One region of the Mesorhizobium sp. EU05-FHT14A09 genome, then DNA from elsewhere that is predicted to be linked to it. Evidence: predicted binding sites of a transcription regulator. Region 1 holds the regulator's gene; the other holds the start of a gene.

Region 1 (7,677 bases):
ATGGAATTGTAGATGCGGCCCCGACCGGGAACACGTGCGGAGGTTGCAGGCTTGTTCATTGATTTTGCTCCCTGAAACGAGGCTGTCTTATGCGGCTTTTGAACGACGGAAGATAGGCCGCCGCCCGACTATATCCGAGCGGGCGGCGTGCTGGAAACAACGGGTGACCGGAAGAATTTTCCCGATTGATCCGATTTCAGATCAGGCTTTGAAAAAGCAATCTCAGGACCTGGCGGCGATTGCCGCCGCCGCGCCAACCATGAAACCTGCTGCCGTGCGGTTCAACGCCTTCAGGGCGCGTGGCGAGCGCAGGAACCAGCGCGCCTTGGCGGCAAGCGCCAGATAAGGCACCAGCACAACGAGCAGCACGACAGCCGTGATGGCGAGCAGAACCCCACAATCCGCGAACGTCAGGGACTTCACGTCGACAATGGTCGGCGTGATTGCCAGATAGAAGATCATCGTCTTCGGATTGCCGAGCTGGACAGCCAGGCCGGCCAGCACCGATTGCACGAAACCATCCCGGCCCTTGCGGGCTTCGATGGTCTCCGACGTGATGCCCGCGGTCCAGAAACTCCAGGCGAGATAGACAAGATAAAGCACGCCCAACCATTTGATGACGAGGAACACGATGCCGAAACTCTGCGCCACCAGCGCGAGACCAAGTACCACGGCGGTAAGATAAATGAGGTCGCCGACAACCAGGCCCAGCGACATCGCCAATGCAGACCGGAAGCCGGAGCCCAGCGCTCGCGCCACCAGGGCGGTTATACCAGGGCCAGGGATGGCGGCGGCGACCGCAAGAGCGGCGGAATAGGCAAGAAATCCGGCAAGGGTCATCGGGAAAGCCTCGAAAGCACCGATACTTTATCGCATGGAAGTCAGCCCGCTGGAAATGGCATAGCGCTTGGTCCAGCCGCTCACATTTTTCTGAAAGCGAATTCTGTTCTGTTTGTTTGCCGCATGATCTTTGTCCGAAAAGTCTGCAACTTTTCGGGATCATGCTTTAGAAGGCATCGACATTTCGCTTCTGGTCCTGTACGCGCACGGTCCCGCTGCGGCTTGCCTCGACAGGCCCGCACCCTTTTGCGCAAACATCCAGGACAAGACGATGCGACCGGCTTTCGGCGGCATAGACTTCGGCACTTCCAATTCCACCGTCGGCGTGATCGAGAACGGCAGGCCGCATCTGGTGGCACTCGAAGACGGAAACCCGACTTTGCCCTCCGCGATCTTCTTCAATTTCGAGGATGGCAACACCCTGTTCGGCCGCCGCGCCATCGCCGACTACACCGACAGTGTCGAAGGCCGGTTGATGCGGGCGCTGAAAAGCGTGCTGGGTTCTTCGCTCGCACATGAAAAGACGCGTATCCAGGCACGCACACTGGCCTTCACCGACATCATCGGCCTGTTCGTCGCGAATCTGAAAGCAAAGCTGGACAGTCATGCCGGGCAACCGGTCGAGAATGTGGTGCTTGGCCGACCGGTGCGCTTCGTCGACGAAGACGATGCGGCCGACGCAGAAGCACAGAACCAACTGGAAAAGGCCGTGCGCAAGCAAGGCTTCAAGCACATCGACTTCCAGTTCGAACCGATCGCCGCCGCACTCGACTACGAACACACGCTGAACCGCGAAGAGCTCGCCCTGATCGTCGACATGGGCGGCGGCACGTCGGACTTTTCCATCGTTCGGGTTTCGCCGGAGCGTTCGACCGTCCACGACCGCAAGGACGACATCCTGGCCAATCGCGGCGTCCACATCGGCGGCACTGACTTCGACCGTCTGCTCAGCATCGCCCATGTCATGCCGGAACTCGGCTATCTGACGCAGACGAAAGACGGTAAACGCAACCTGCCGGCCGGTTATTTCGTCGATCTCGCCACCTGGCAGCGGATCAACCTGCTCTACACGCCGAAGGCCATGCTGGACCTACGTCAGATCCGGTATGAGGCTGCTCGCGCCGATCTCGTCGACCGGCTGATCGAGGTGGTCGAACATCGGTTCGGCCATGCGCTCGCCACCAAGGTGGAACGGGCCAAGATCGAACTCACAGATCAGGACGAAGCGTCGGTGGATGTCGGATTGTCGGGCGCGACATTCTCGGCGCCTTTGAACAAGCAGGGCCTGGAAGACACCATCCGCGGCGAAGTCGGCCGAGTCACGCAGACGGTTGCCGATACCCTTGCCGACGCCGGCGTGAAGCCAGGAGACATCACGGCCGTGTTCCTGACCGGCGGCTCGACCGCTATTCCGCTGGCGCGACGCAGCATCCTGGCCCTGGTGCCGCACGCCCAGGTCGTGCAGGGCGATGCCTTCGGTTCGGTCGGGCTCGGTCTCGCGCTCGACGCCCGCCGCAAGTTCGGCTGAGCTCAGGTCTTGCCCTTGTAGGAGACACGCCAGACCGTGCCGTTACCGTCCTCGGTGACGATGAGCGAACCATCTTTGGCGACGGCCACGCCGACTGGCCGACCCCAGACGGCGTCATCGGAAACGACAAACCCGGTCATGAAGTCCTCATAAGCGCCGGTCGGCTTGCCGTCCTTGAACAACAGCCGCACCACTTTGTAGCCGGTTGGTGCACCGCGGTTCCATGAACCGTGCAAGGCGACGAAGGCGTCGCCCTTGTATTCGGCTGGAAACTGGGAGCCCTCATAAAAAGTGATGCCGAGGGGGGCCGAATGCGCCTGCATCAGCACATCCGGCACCGTCACCTTGCCGGCAAGGTCGCGACGCGTGCCGGCATGGCGCGGGTCTTCATTGCTGCCGATGTAGTACCAGGGCCAGCCATAGAAGGCGCCTTGCTTGACTGAAGTCGCGTATTCGAAGGGAAGATTGTCGCCCAGCGCATCGCGTTCATTAACCACGCACCAGGGCTGACCGGTCGCAGCCTGAACGGTAAGCCCCGAGCAATTGCGCAAGCCAGTGGCAACGCTGCGCCGATTGTTACCGTCAGGGTCGAAAGCAAAGACCGCGGCTCGTCCGCGTTCGTAACCCCATGCCGCGCCCAGCGGCTCGTTGGCGGCCCAGGCTTTTGGCCCTCCGGGAGGATCGCCCAACTCTTCCGCCACATTGGAAGCCGAGCCCACCGACAGGTAAAGCGTCTTGCCGTCCGGTGAAAAAGCGATGTCGCGGGTCCAATGACCGCCGTCCGGAATGTCCGCGACAACGGTTTCGGGCTTTCCGGAAGCCTCCAGATCGCCGTCCCTGTAGGGAAAGCGTACGATGCTGTCGGTGTTGGCGACATAGACCCATTGCGGCTTTTCAGGCGGATGGAAGGCTATGCCATAGGGTGAACTCAAGCCCTTGGCGTAGATCGCCTCTTCGACGGGCTTGGCGTTGCCGTCCCCGAGCCGATAGAGCCGAACCTGGTCAGCACGGCTGTCGGCGACGAAGATGTCGCCATTTGGTGCGACGCGTACGACACGCGGATTGCTGATGCCGGAAGCAATCAGTTCGGCCGAAAAGCCGGCAGGCAGCTTCGGTTGCGCGTTGTTCGGGCGCCGGATTTCGCTCGGGCTGTTGGAGGCGGAATCGGAGACATAGGGTTTCGGCAGATCCTGCGGCGTCAGCAGGCGCTGGATACCGGGCTTGTCGGTGCGCCAACCGCCGAAGGCAGCCTCCCCTTTCAGAACCTCGAACTGCTGGGCGAAAGCCAGAGACACAGGCGCTACAAAGAATGGAACCAGCAAGGCTGCAACAGCACGTTTCACATCATCCTCCTTGGCCCACCAGGTCGAAGATAGGATGGGAGGTGCATCAACGCATCACAACTGACCGTGAAAAGATAAAAGCTGTCATGCTTCCGCGCCAAAGCCGTCTTCGAGCCGCTGCTCCAGTTCGACAAGATCGGCCGGCAGCGGCAGGCCAAGCGCCCGCAGTTCGGAGAATTTCTCGCGCAGTTGTTCCTGGATCTCGTGCTCGTCTTCCGGCTGATTGACCATCTCCTGCAGCAGCAGGCTGATGCGGGCTTTGATCTCTTCCAGCGCCATGGTGTTCCCTCCTGGCTGGCAGTCTCAGCGAATTACCGCAGCATGCGCGAAATCAGCTGCGCCGTATAGTCCACCATCGGCACGATGCGGGCGTAATTCAGCCGCGTCGGTCCGATCACTCCGAGAGCACCGACGACTCGCGCATCCTTGTCACGGTAAGGCGCAACGACCAGCGATGAGCCCGAAAGCGAGAACAGCTTGTTTTCCGAGCCTATGAAGATGCGCACGCCCGAGCCTTGTTCGGCCAGGTCGAGGAGCTGGATCAAGCCATCCTGGGTTTCCATGTCCTCGAACAGACGCTTCAAAAGTTCGATATCGGCCTGGGCAGTGACGTTTTCAAGCAGATTGGCGCGACCGCGAACAATCAGGCGCGATGGCAGGCCGCTTTCAGTGCCGGCCCAAACGGCGAGGCCCTTCTCGACCAGATCCTGCGACAACGTGTCGAGCGCTGTGCGGGTCTCTTCCTTCAGCCGCGCAATCTCGCCGCGCGCTTCGGCCAGCGTCCGGCCACGGATATGCGCGTTGAGGAAGTTCGATGCCTCGTGCAGTTGCGACAGCGTGATGCCGGCCGGCAGGTCGATCACGCGGTTCTCGACGTCGCCACCTTGCGAAACCAGCACCGCCAATGCCTTGCCCGGTTCCAGCTGGATGAACTCGATGTGCTTCAGCGCAACTTCGGCCTTGGCGGCCAGCACCAGCCCGGCGCCGCGTGACATGCCCGACAGCATCTGACTGGCTTCGGTCAGCATATGTTCGAGCGACATGCCCTCGCCCGAAGCCTTCACCTGCGTCTCGATGGACCGGCGTTCATCGTCGGTGAGGTCGCCAAACTCCATGAAGGCGTCGACAAAAAAGCGCAGCCCCTGCTGCGTCGGCAGCCGCCCAGCGGAAATATGCGGCGCGTAGATCAGTCCGAGATGTTCCAGATCGCTCATCACGTTGCGGATCGTGGCCGGCGACAGTGACGAAGGCAGTATCCGCGACAGGGAGCGTGATCCGACCGGCTCGCCATCCCGGAGATAGGATTCCACGATGCGTCGGAAAATGTCGCGCGAACGTATGTCGAGCGGCTGGAAGGCCGGCGATTGCATGATCGGATCGACGATGGGTTTGGTCATCGGGCGCAAAATCTCCAGGGCCAAGGATATAGATTGCAACCGGGGCGACGCAAGCGACCCGTTTTCCTTTGCGCCCGATCCTGCATGGGGCTACAAGCCGCCCACGACTCCAAAACCAAGAAGAAAGAGCTTTGATGCGCCCCTCCAAACGCCAGCCTGATGAAATGCGTGCGATCTCCTTCGAGCGCGGCGTTTCCAAGCACGCCGAAGGCTCCTGCCTGGTGAAATTCGGCGACACGCATGTGCTGTGCACCGCGAGCCTTGAGGAGAAGGTGCCAGGCTGGATGCGCAACTCCGGCAAGGGCTGGGTGACGGCCGAATACGGCATGCTGCCGCGCTCGACCGGCGACCGCATGCGCCGCGAAGCCTCAGCCGGAAAGCAAGGCGGCCGCACGCTGGAGATCCAGCGGCTGATCGGCCGCAGCCTGCGCGCCGTGGTCGACATGCAGGCCCTGGGCGAAGTGCAGATCACGGTCGACTGCGATGTCATCCAAGCCGACGGCGGTACCCGCACGGCTTCCATTACCGGAGGCTGGGTGGCACTCTATGACTGCCTGCGCTGGATGGAAGCCAGACAGATGGTGAAGCTGGACAAGGTCCTGAAGGATCATGTCGCAGCCATTTCCTGCGGCATCCATGACGGCCAGCCGGTCATCGATCTCGACTACCTTGAGGATTCATCGGCCGGCACCGACGCCAATTTTGTCATGACCGGCAAGGGTGGCATCGTCGAAATCCAGGGCACGGCCGAAGGCGAGCCGTTCTCGGAAGAACAGTTCTCGGCGCTGATGGGCTTGGCCAAGAAGGGCATTTCCCGGCTAGTGTCCCTGCAACAGATGGCGGTAGCCTGAGGCCGATGCAGCCTGCTGCCATCCTTGAATCCGCGCTCTACGTCACCGATCTGGAGGCGGCGGAAGTGTTCTATGCCGACATCATCGGCCTGGAGCGCATCGGCAAGGTTGAAGGCCGCCATGTGTTCTTTCTCTGCGGCCATGGCGTCCTGCTGCTGTTCAATGCGGACGCGACAAGACATCCACCAGCGCTCGATGCACGGCTGCCGGTGCCGCCTCATGGCACAGCTGGCCAAGGCCACCTCTGTTTCGCGGCGAGTGCCGAAGAGCTGGATCGCTGGAAGGCACATCTCGACGCGCTTGGCGTCGCCGTCGAGGCCGAATTCGAATGGCCGCAAGGCGGCCGCTCCATCTATCTGCGCGACCCCTCCGGCAATTCGCTGGAATTCGCCGAACCCAAGATCTGGAAGCTGTGAATGCATTCGCTCGATGGAAAGAAGATCGTCGTCGCCAGCCATAATGCCGGCAAGCTGAAGGAATTCGCCGACCTGATGGCGCCGTTTGGCTTCGAGGCCAAGTCGGCCAAGGAGTACGGCCTGCCGGAGCCCGACGAAACCGGGACGACGTTTGAGGAAAATGCCTACATCAAGGCGTTCGCTGCTGCCCAAGCGACCGGCTTGCCGGCGCTGTCGGACGATTCCGGGCTTTGCGTCGATGCGCTCGATGGAGCGCCCGGCGTCTACACCGCCAATTGGGCGGAAAAGCCCGATGGCAGCCGCGACTTCGGCATGGCGATGCAGAAGACTGAAGACGCACTGCAGGACGTAAAGGCCACTGAAACGGCGCAGCGCACGGGGCGTTTCGTCGCTGTCATCTGCCTCGCCTTCCCTGACGGAGAGGCTGAGTATTACCGTGGGGAAGCGGACGGCGTGCTGGTGTGGCCGCCGCGAGGCGAGCTTGGTTTCGGTTATGATCCGGTGTTCCGCCCGAATGGCCACGACAAGACCTTCGGCGAAATGACCGCCGAGCAGAAGCATGGCTGGAAGCCAGGACAGGCCGAGGCGCTTTCGCACCGCGCCCGCGCCTTCCAGAAGTTCGCCCGCGCCAGGCTGGGTTCGACCTGATGCTGCTGGATCGGTCGCCCGGCTTCGGCGTCTACATCCATTGGCCGTTCTGTGCGGCCAAATGCCCTTACTGCGACTTCAACAGCCATGTCCGCCACCAACCGGTGGACCAGGAGCGCTACACACGCGCCTTCGAGGCCGAGCTTGCGAAGATGCGCGAGCGCACCGGCCCGCGCGAAGTGACCAGCATCTTCCTTGGTGGCGGCACGCCGTCGCTGATGAAACCGGAAACGGTCGGCGCGGTGCTGGATGCAGTTGCCAGGAACTGGACAGTGCCGGCCGGCATCGAAGTGACGCTGGAGGCCAACCCATCCTCTGTCGAGGCCGAACGCTTCCGTGGCTATCGCGCGGCCGGCGTCAATCGTGTTTCACTCGGCGTACAGGCGCTGAACGACCGCGACCTCAAATTCCTTGGCCGGCTGCACAATGTCGACGAAGCGCTGCATGCCATCGGGCTTGCCCGCGAGATTTTCCCGCGGCTTTCCTTCGACCTGATCTATGCCCGTCCCGGTCAGACGCCGGAAGCCTGGGAGGCAGAACTCAAGGAAGCGATCGGCCATGCCGCCGACCACCTGTCGCTTTATCAGCTCACGATCGAGGAAGGCACACCCTTCCACATGCTGTATGCGGCAAAGAAGTTCGAAATCCCGGATG
Region 2 (7,677 bases), on a different contig from region 1:
CAGCACGAGACCCCAATGATCTACCAGCGGGATGCCCTCGACATCGTCAAACCGAAAGCGGCCTATTTGGGCGGCTTCGCTCTGGCCCGCGTCACCAACGACGGCATGGATGTGGTGCTGGGCGAGGCGAGCGGCGATGATGGTGGCGTTGTCTTCACCAACGCGCTGGCGCGCCGCTGGAAGAGTTGACAGCGGATCTGGCGGTTCGTTTGGGCGACACAGGCTGCTCTGCCATGATTGGGCCGGCAGCGCTCCATCATTTCATCATAAAGCCCTGCCACCTCATCATCGCGCCGATGCTGGTGCGATGACGGCTGTTTTGCTTGCCGGCTCGCACCCCGCTGAGGCTTTCCAACCCGGATCCGACCGCATGCGCATCCTTATGCTGGAGGACGACAAGAAGACGGCGGCCTTCGTTGCCAAGGGACTGAGCGAGGCCGGCCATGTCTGCGATCAACTCGCAGATGGCCGCGACGCGCTGTTCCAGGCGACGCGCGAAGCCTATGACGTCTTCGTCGTCGACCGGATGACGCCTGGGCTTGATGGGCTTTCCGTCGTGAAATCACTGCGGGCCGCCGGTGTCATGACCCCGGCCATTTTTCTCACTTCCGTCGGAGGTGTCGACGACCGGGTCGAGGGACTGCAAGCCGGCGCTGACGACTATCTGGTCAAACCTTTCGCCTTCTCGGAACTTCTGGCGCGCCTGCAGGCGCTTGGTCGCCGGCCGCCCGTGCAGGAGCAGAAGACGGTGCTCAAGGTCGCCGATCTCGAGATGGACCTGGTCAGGCGCCATGTGGCGCGGCGGGGGCAACCGATCGACCTGCAGCCGCGCGAGTTCCGGTTGCTGGAGGTGCTGATGCGGGGCGAGGGCAGGGTGATCACTCGCACCATGCTCCTGGAGCGGGTCTGGGATTTCCATTTCGATCCCAAGACCAGCGTGGTCGAAACCCATATCAGCAGGCTGCGCGCCAAGATCGACCGCCCCTTTACGGTGCCGCTGCTTCATACCGTCCGGAACACCGGCTACAGCCTCCATGCGTCCCATTGAGAGCCTGCTGCGCTCGACGCCGTTCCGGCTGGCGCTGGCCTTTTCGGCCTTTGTCATCCTCGCCTTCCTGCTGACCGGCGGCATCGTCTACCAGACGATGAGCGCGAACCTGGATCGGCGCCTCGACGACTCTGTCCGGCAAGCCTACTCGATGATCGCGACGACCTACGCCGAGAGCGACGTCGACGACCTCATCATCGCTGTGAACAGTCACGCCGTGGGCAATTCCGGCAATGACCAGCTGATCTCGCTGACGGGGGCGCAAGGCGAAAGCTTGGCCGGCAATCTTTCGGCGATCGACCTGCCCGAGGGGTTCGCCATCGTACCCGAAGGCACCCCCGGTTTCCCCGAGACGTCACCGTACAGGGCCTATTCCGGCAAGGTCGGCTCCACCAATCTCACCGTCGCGCAGAGTTTCAAGGAGACGGAAGAACTGGAAAGCCTGCTCCTGGCGAGCTTTGTCTGGGCGGCCATGATTGTCGCCGGCCTCGCCATTGCCGGCGGCGCATTCCTGGCATCCCGCGTCCAGCGCCGGCTGGACGCGATCGGTGATACGATGGTGGCTGTCTCGCAAGGCGAGCTTGAGGCACGCATCCCACAACTCGGCCGCGACGACGACATCGATGCCGTCTCGATCCAGATCAATGCCGCACTCGACCGGCTCGGTTCGCTGGTCGAAGGCATGCGACAGGTCAGCAGTGATATCGCCCACGACCTGAAAACGCCTCTCAACCGCCTGCACATGATCCTGGATGGTGCTGCCGGCAAGGCTGACAAGCGCGAGGACATCTCAGAAGACCTTGCCGAAGCCCGCGCCGAGAGCACACAGATCAACGAGACTTTCGACGCCCTGCTGCGTATCGCCCAGATCGAGGCGGGCGCCCGCAAGGCGCGTTTCGTACAGCTCGACCTTGCCGAGGTGATGGCATCGGTGGCGGACATCTATGCCGAAGTCGCCGCGGATGATGGCAAGACACTGCTCGTTACGCGTTGCGAAGCCGGAGCCACGATCACAGGAGATCGCGAACTGCTGACGCAGCTTTTCGCAAACCTGATCGAGAATGCCATTCGCCATACGCCGCAAGGTACGCGGATCGAAATTTCGGTAAGCAGACATGGGGACGGGCTGGTCGCCGAGGTCCGGGATGACGGTCCGGGAATTCCCGGCGAGGAAAAAGAGAAGGTTTTCCGGCGCCTCTACCGCCTGGACAAGAGCCGCTCGACCCCCGGAACGGGTCTCGGCCTGAGCCTGGTCAAGGCGGTCGCCGAATTGCACGGCGCTGCGGTTTCAATACAGCAACGAAATCCTGGTGTGGCAGCCGTCGTGATTTTCCCGGCGCTCACGGCTCAGAGCATTTTGTAGCCAAGTTGAATCACTTGGCGTTACAAAAAATGCGGCGAAAACAAACTTAGAAAAACGGGAACGCTCTATTTGCCGCTCCGATAGTCAGCCAGCACGGCATTGATGACGCGCTCCGACGTTCGGATTTCCTCGGCGCTGCGGCCGATCTGGCCGGAAACCGTGATCATCGCCTTCCACAAGGTCCAGGCCCGGCCGCGCGCCCAGGTGCCGGCATCAAGGGGCAGGGCGGTGCGGAAGGCGTCGCGGCTGGTGGTCTCGAACAGCGTCCAGGCAATCGCCAGATCGCAAGCCGGATCGCCGACCGCCGAACTGCCGAAGTCGATGACAGCGCAAAGCTTGCCGTCCATCACCAGCAGATTGCCCCAGGCGATATCGCCATGCACCCAGACCGCCGCATGCTGCCATTCAGAGGCAAGGGCTTCTTCCCAGATCGCATGCGCCGTCTTCGTATCGATCCGGCCTTCGAGCAGGCGAAGTGCTTCTCGCGTCTGGTCGTCATAGACGGTGAGCGAACCGCCGCGAAAATAGTTCTGCTGCCCGGCTGGCGGCCCGTCGGAAGCATCGATCCGGTGCAGTGCAGCGAGGAAGGCAGCCAGGTCGCCGGCGAATTCGTCGAGATTGCCGATGCGCCCGTTCGTTGCGGTATCTCCTTCCAGCCATTCATAGACGGACCATGGCCAGGGATAACCCGCGCCCGGCTTGCCCAGGGCAAGTGGTGCCGGGATCGGCAGGGGCAGATGCGGGGCCAGTTTCGGCAGCCAATGCTGTTCGCGGGTCACCTGCGCCGCATAGCCAGCGGCACTCGGCAGCCGCACGCTCATGTCATCGCCCAGAAGGAAGGTGCGGTTGTCCCATCCGCCGGGCTCGACCTTGCGGATCGGCAGATGTGCCCATTGCGGAAACTGGCTATCGATCAGCCGGCGTACAAGTGTCGTATCAATCTCGACCGTGATTTCGGATGTGTTCGACATGGCTATCCTCGGTGCGTGCTGGCAGCCTCGCGAAAGAAGAAAGGGCGACATTTCTGCCGCCCTTTCCCGGATATTGCCTGAGAAGGGCAGCCGTAGACGGATTTCGTTAAAAAACCATATCTTTGCCGGGACTTACCCGCGGATCGTGAAAATTGTCCCGATGTCGGGAGTGCCAAAATCCGCGACAGAAAACGACTTTGACAAAGAAAAGGGCGGCATTGCTGCCGCCCTTCACAAGCTTGAGCCGGTTGGCTGGACTTAGAAGTCCATGCCGCCCATGCCGCCCATGCCGCCAGGCATAGCCGGAGCCGGAGAATCCTTCTTCGGAGCTTCGGCGATCATGGCCTCGGTGGTGACCAGCAGGCCGGCAACCGAAGCAGCGTCCTGCAGAGCGGTACGGACAACCTTGACCGGATCGACGATACCGAAGGCGATCATGTCGCCGTATTCGCCGGTCTGGGCGTTGTAGCCGTAGGTCGCGCCCTTGTTCTCGAGCACCTTGCCGGCGACGATCGAAGCTTCAGCGCCTGCATTCGCGGCGATCTGACGGATCGGAGCCTGAAGGGCGCGACGGACGATCGCGATGCCAGCAGCCTGGTCGGCATTGATGCCGGCCGACTTGATGGCCTGGGTAGCGCGCAGCAGGGCGACGCCGCCACCAGCAACGATGCCTTCTTCCACCGCAGCGCGGGTGGCGTTCAGGGCGTCGTCAACGCGGTCCTTCTTTTCCTTCACTTCCACTTCGGTCGCACCGCCGACGCGGATGACGGCAACGCCGCCAGCCAGCTTGGCAAGACGCTCCTGGAGCTTCTCACGGTCGTAGTCCGAAGAGGTTTCTTCGATCTGCTGCTTGATCTGGGCAACGCGGCCCTGGATCTCGGCCTTCTTGCCGGCGCCGTCGACGATCGTGGTGTTCTCCTTCTCGATGCGGACCTTCTTGGCCCGGCCGAGCATGTTGAGCGTCACGCTTTCGAGCTTGATGCCGAGGTCTTCCGAGATGACCTGGCCACCGGTGAGGATAGCGATGTCTTCCAGCATGGCCTTACGGCGGTCGCCGAAGCCCGGAGCCTTGACGGCAGCGATCTTCAGGCCACCACGCAGCTTGTTGACGACCAGCGTGGCCAGAGCCTCGCCTTCGACGTCTTCCGAGATGATAAGGAGCGGCTTGGAGGTCTGCACGACGGCTTCGAGAACCGGGAGCATGGCCTGCAGGTTGGACAGCTTCTTCTCGTGCAGGAGGATGTAGGCGTCCTCGAGCTCGGCGATCATCTTGTCCGGGTTGGTGATGAAGTACGGCGACAGGTAGCCGCGGTCGAACTGCATGCCTTCGACGACTTCCAGCTCGGTCTCGGCGGTCTTGGCTTCTTCAACCGTGATGACGCCTTCGTTGCCGACCTTCTGCATCGCCTCAGCGATCATCTTGCCGACCGACTCGTCGCCGTTGGCCGAGATGGTGCCGACCTGAGCAACTTCCTCGGAGGTCTTGATCTTCTTCGCAGCCTTGCCGAGGGCGGCAACAACTTCGATGACGGCGAGGTCGATGCCGCGCTTCAAGTCCATCGGGTTCATGCCGGCGGCCACCGACTTGGCGCCTTCCTGCACGATCGCCTGGGCGAGAACCGTTGCGGTCGTGGTGCCATCGCCGGCGATGTCGTTGGTCTTCGAAGCGACTTCGCGGACCATCTGGGCGCCCATGTTCTCGAACTTGTCCTCAAGTTCGATTTCCTTGGCGACGGTGACGCCGTCCTTGGTGATGCGCGGTGCGCCGAACGACTTGTCGATGACGACGTTGCGGCCCTTCGGGCCGAGGGTAACCTTCACCGCGTCGGCGAGGATGTTGACGCCGCGCAGCATGCGCTCGCGGGCATCACGGGAGAATTTTACTTCTTTAGCAGCCATTTTTTACTCCTGGGCTTAAGCGCCCGAAATCAAGATTGGATGGTGCGGATGACTTCGGTGATCAGCCGATAATGCCCATGATGTCGGATTCCTTCATGATCAGAAGGTCTTCGCCATTGAGCTTCACTTCGGTGCCGGACCACTTGCCGAACAGAACGCGATCGCCAGCCTTGACGTCCAGCGGGACCAGCTTGCCGGCCTCGTCACGAGCGCCCGAGCCGACGGCGATGACTTCGCCTTCCTGCGGCTTTTCCTTGGCGGTGTCGGGGATGATGATCCCGCCAGCCGTCTTTTCTTCGGATTCAACCCGGCGAACGACCACGCGGTCATGAAGCGGGCGGAACTTCGACTTTGCCATTTGATTTCCTCGGTGCGAAAGGTGAGAAAGAATTTCCTCCGTCCGGCCCTGCCGGACCTTCGGTTAGCACTCGCCGTTGGTGAGTGCTAACGTGCCGGTGAGATAATCCTGCCTTGGAGGAGAGTCAAGGCGCGGCGCGGCATCTGGCCGCATGAAATCGGCGTTTTATCCTAGCCGCGGTCCTTCCTGGAGGAAGCATGCCTGCCGCAGCTGATCCAGGACGAACAAATGTGCTAATCTCATAGGTTCATGAACGGCGGATGATGGCCATGCTCAAGCCGGACCAGGTTTTCGCGGGTTCGATACCGGAAAACTACGATCGCTATATGGTACCGTTGATTTTCGCGCCTTACGCGGCGGATATTGCCCGCCGCGCGGTGTCCCTTTCACCGAGCGCCGTTTTGGAAATCGCTGCCGGCACAGGTGTCGTCACCCGGGCGCTGGCACCGGGCTTGCCTCCCGGCGCAACCTATGTCGTGACGGACCTCAATCAGCCCATGCTGGACTATGCCGCCTCCAGGCAAGCGCCCGACGGCCGCATCACATGGCGACAGGCGGACGCGATGGCGTTGCCGTTCGAGGATGCGGCGTTCGATCTGGTGTGCTGTCAGTTTGGGGCGATGTTCTTTCCCGACCGCATAGTGGCCTATGGTGAAGCGAAACGGGTGCTGAAGCCCGGTGGGCATTTCCTGTTCAACGTATGGGATCGCATCCAGGAGAACGTCTTCGCCAATGACGTGACGGATGCTCTTGCGCGGGTTTTTCCAGATGATCCGCCGCGCTTCCTGGCGCGCACGCCGCACGGCTATCATGACTGGGAACTGATCCGCCGTGACCTTGAGAATGCAGGGTTCTCCCGCGTGGAGATCGATACGAGAGCCGAACAGAGCCGCGCATCCTCGCCAATGGTACCGGCTGTCGCCTACTGCAAGGGCACCGTGCTGAGGACCGAGATCGAGGCCAGGGAGGCCGGCAGGCTGGACGCTGCAACCGACTACGTTGCGAAAGCGCTCGCGGAAAAGCATGGACAGGGCGAGGTCACCGCCAAGATCCAGGCTCATGTCATCGTGGCCAGGAACTGACTTGAGTCACAGCACATCGGCCTGACGAACAGGCTTCGCGTACCGGAGTCGACGCGGGGGTGCCTCTAATCAAAAAATGCGCGCAACTGGCCGTGGATGATCGACTTGTAGTCTTCGATCGTGCGTTTCCCTTCTGCCTCGTCTTGCGTCAGCGACAGCCGCACAACACCGCCGGCGAGTTGAAAGAACAGGAACACCAGACGCCGAAAGGCCTCGCGCCGCTCCGGCTTCAGCAGGTACACAAGCTGGTCGCAGAAAACATCAGCCTGATGGTGCGTCTCGGCGATATCGAGGTTCTGCAGAGCCTTGTCCGCCTGGATAGCGTTCTGCATATCCTGAATGGCGGGGTCTGCAGCGACGCGTTGAAAATAGTCATCAAGCATCCTGTCCGATGCCGCGATCATGCTCTCCAAGTCTTCAACGCCTGCGGCGATCTCCTGCTGTCGCGCGCGCGTTACTTCTGAAAAGCGCTCGTACAGTGTGGCCAGGATCGCCGATTTGTTCGGGAAGTAGTGATAGACGGTCGCGATCGGGCCACCGGCAAGCGCGCCGACCTCCTTCATGGTGACGGCATCTATGCCCTTTTCGCCAATCAGCCGCTTGGCGGTGGCGAGGATGGCGTCGATGCGCTCCCGGCTCCGCTCCTGTTTCGGCCGGCGCCGCAACTGCGGCCCTGCTGCACGCTTGACCTGTTTCATGAGCCGGCTGTCCACACTCCAACGCTTGCTGGCTGGCAAATCTGCATTGACAAGAAAGATGATAATGTATCAGTTTTCAAGATACTGATTGATTGTCAGCTTTTGGCTTGAGGCAACGGACGTTGGGAGGCGCCTGTGGACTCGACGAATTCCGCGCATGCTGGAGACGGGGACTGGCTGGTCGGAAATCCGACGCCACGACAGCTTGCCGCTGCGCTGTGGACCGGATCGGTCGGCCTGCTTGTCCTGGGTTTGCAG

Evidence for each region. The regulator HrcA, encoded in region 1, represses chaperone genes, less so after heat shock. The targets are predictions, from matches to a motif close to GTTAGCACTCNCNNNNNGNGAGTGCTAAC.
Region 2: groES (co-chaperone GroES) is a predicted target of HrcA. The motif match lies at 5,702-5,730, and genes of this name have one in related genera.

The regions. Positions count from the first base shown of each region.
Region 1 covers NZ_JBYTDF010000001.1:401,263-408,939, reverse strand. The annotation lists gene cysK (cysteine synthase A) at 1-59, opposite strand, end outside; gene AC3WTO_RS01735 (LysE family translocator) at 223-840, opposite strand; gene AC3WTO_RS01730 (Hsp70 family protein) at 1,112-2,368, shown strand; gene AC3WTO_RS01725 (PQQ-dependent sugar dehydrogenase) at 2,371-3,711, opposite strand; gene AC3WTO_RS01720 (hypothetical protein) at 3,796-3,990, opposite strand; gene hrcA (heat-inducible transcriptional repressor HrcA) at 4,023-5,108, opposite strand; gene rph (ribonuclease PH) at 5,243-5,959, shown strand; gene AC3WTO_RS01705 (VOC family protein) at 5,965-6,375, shown strand; gene rdgB (RdgB/HAM1 family non-canonical purine NTP pyrophosphatase) at 6,376-7,023, shown strand; gene hemW (radical SAM family heme chaperone HemW) at 7,023-7,677, shown strand, end outside.
Region 2 covers NZ_JBYTDF010000002.1:368,217-375,893, reverse strand. The annotation lists gene AC3WTO_RS09225 (metallophosphoesterase) at 1-189, shown strand, start outside; gene AC3WTO_RS09220 (winged helix-turn-helix domain-containing protein) at 371-1,048, shown strand; gene AC3WTO_RS09215 (HAMP domain-containing sensor histidine kinase) at 1,035-2,411, shown strand; gene AC3WTO_RS09210 (aminoglycoside phosphotransferase family protein) at 2,477-3,382, opposite strand; gene AC3WTO_RS09205 (hypothetical protein) at 3,381-3,644, shown strand; gene groL (chaperonin GroEL) at 3,641-5,281, opposite strand; gene groES (co-chaperone GroES) at 5,343-5,639, opposite strand; gene AC3WTO_RS09190 (class I SAM-dependent methyltransferase) at 5,909-6,721, shown strand; gene AC3WTO_RS09185 (TetR/AcrR family transcriptional regulator) at 6,787-7,458, opposite strand; gene AC3WTO_RS09180 (MFS transporter) at 7,555-7,677, shown strand, end outside.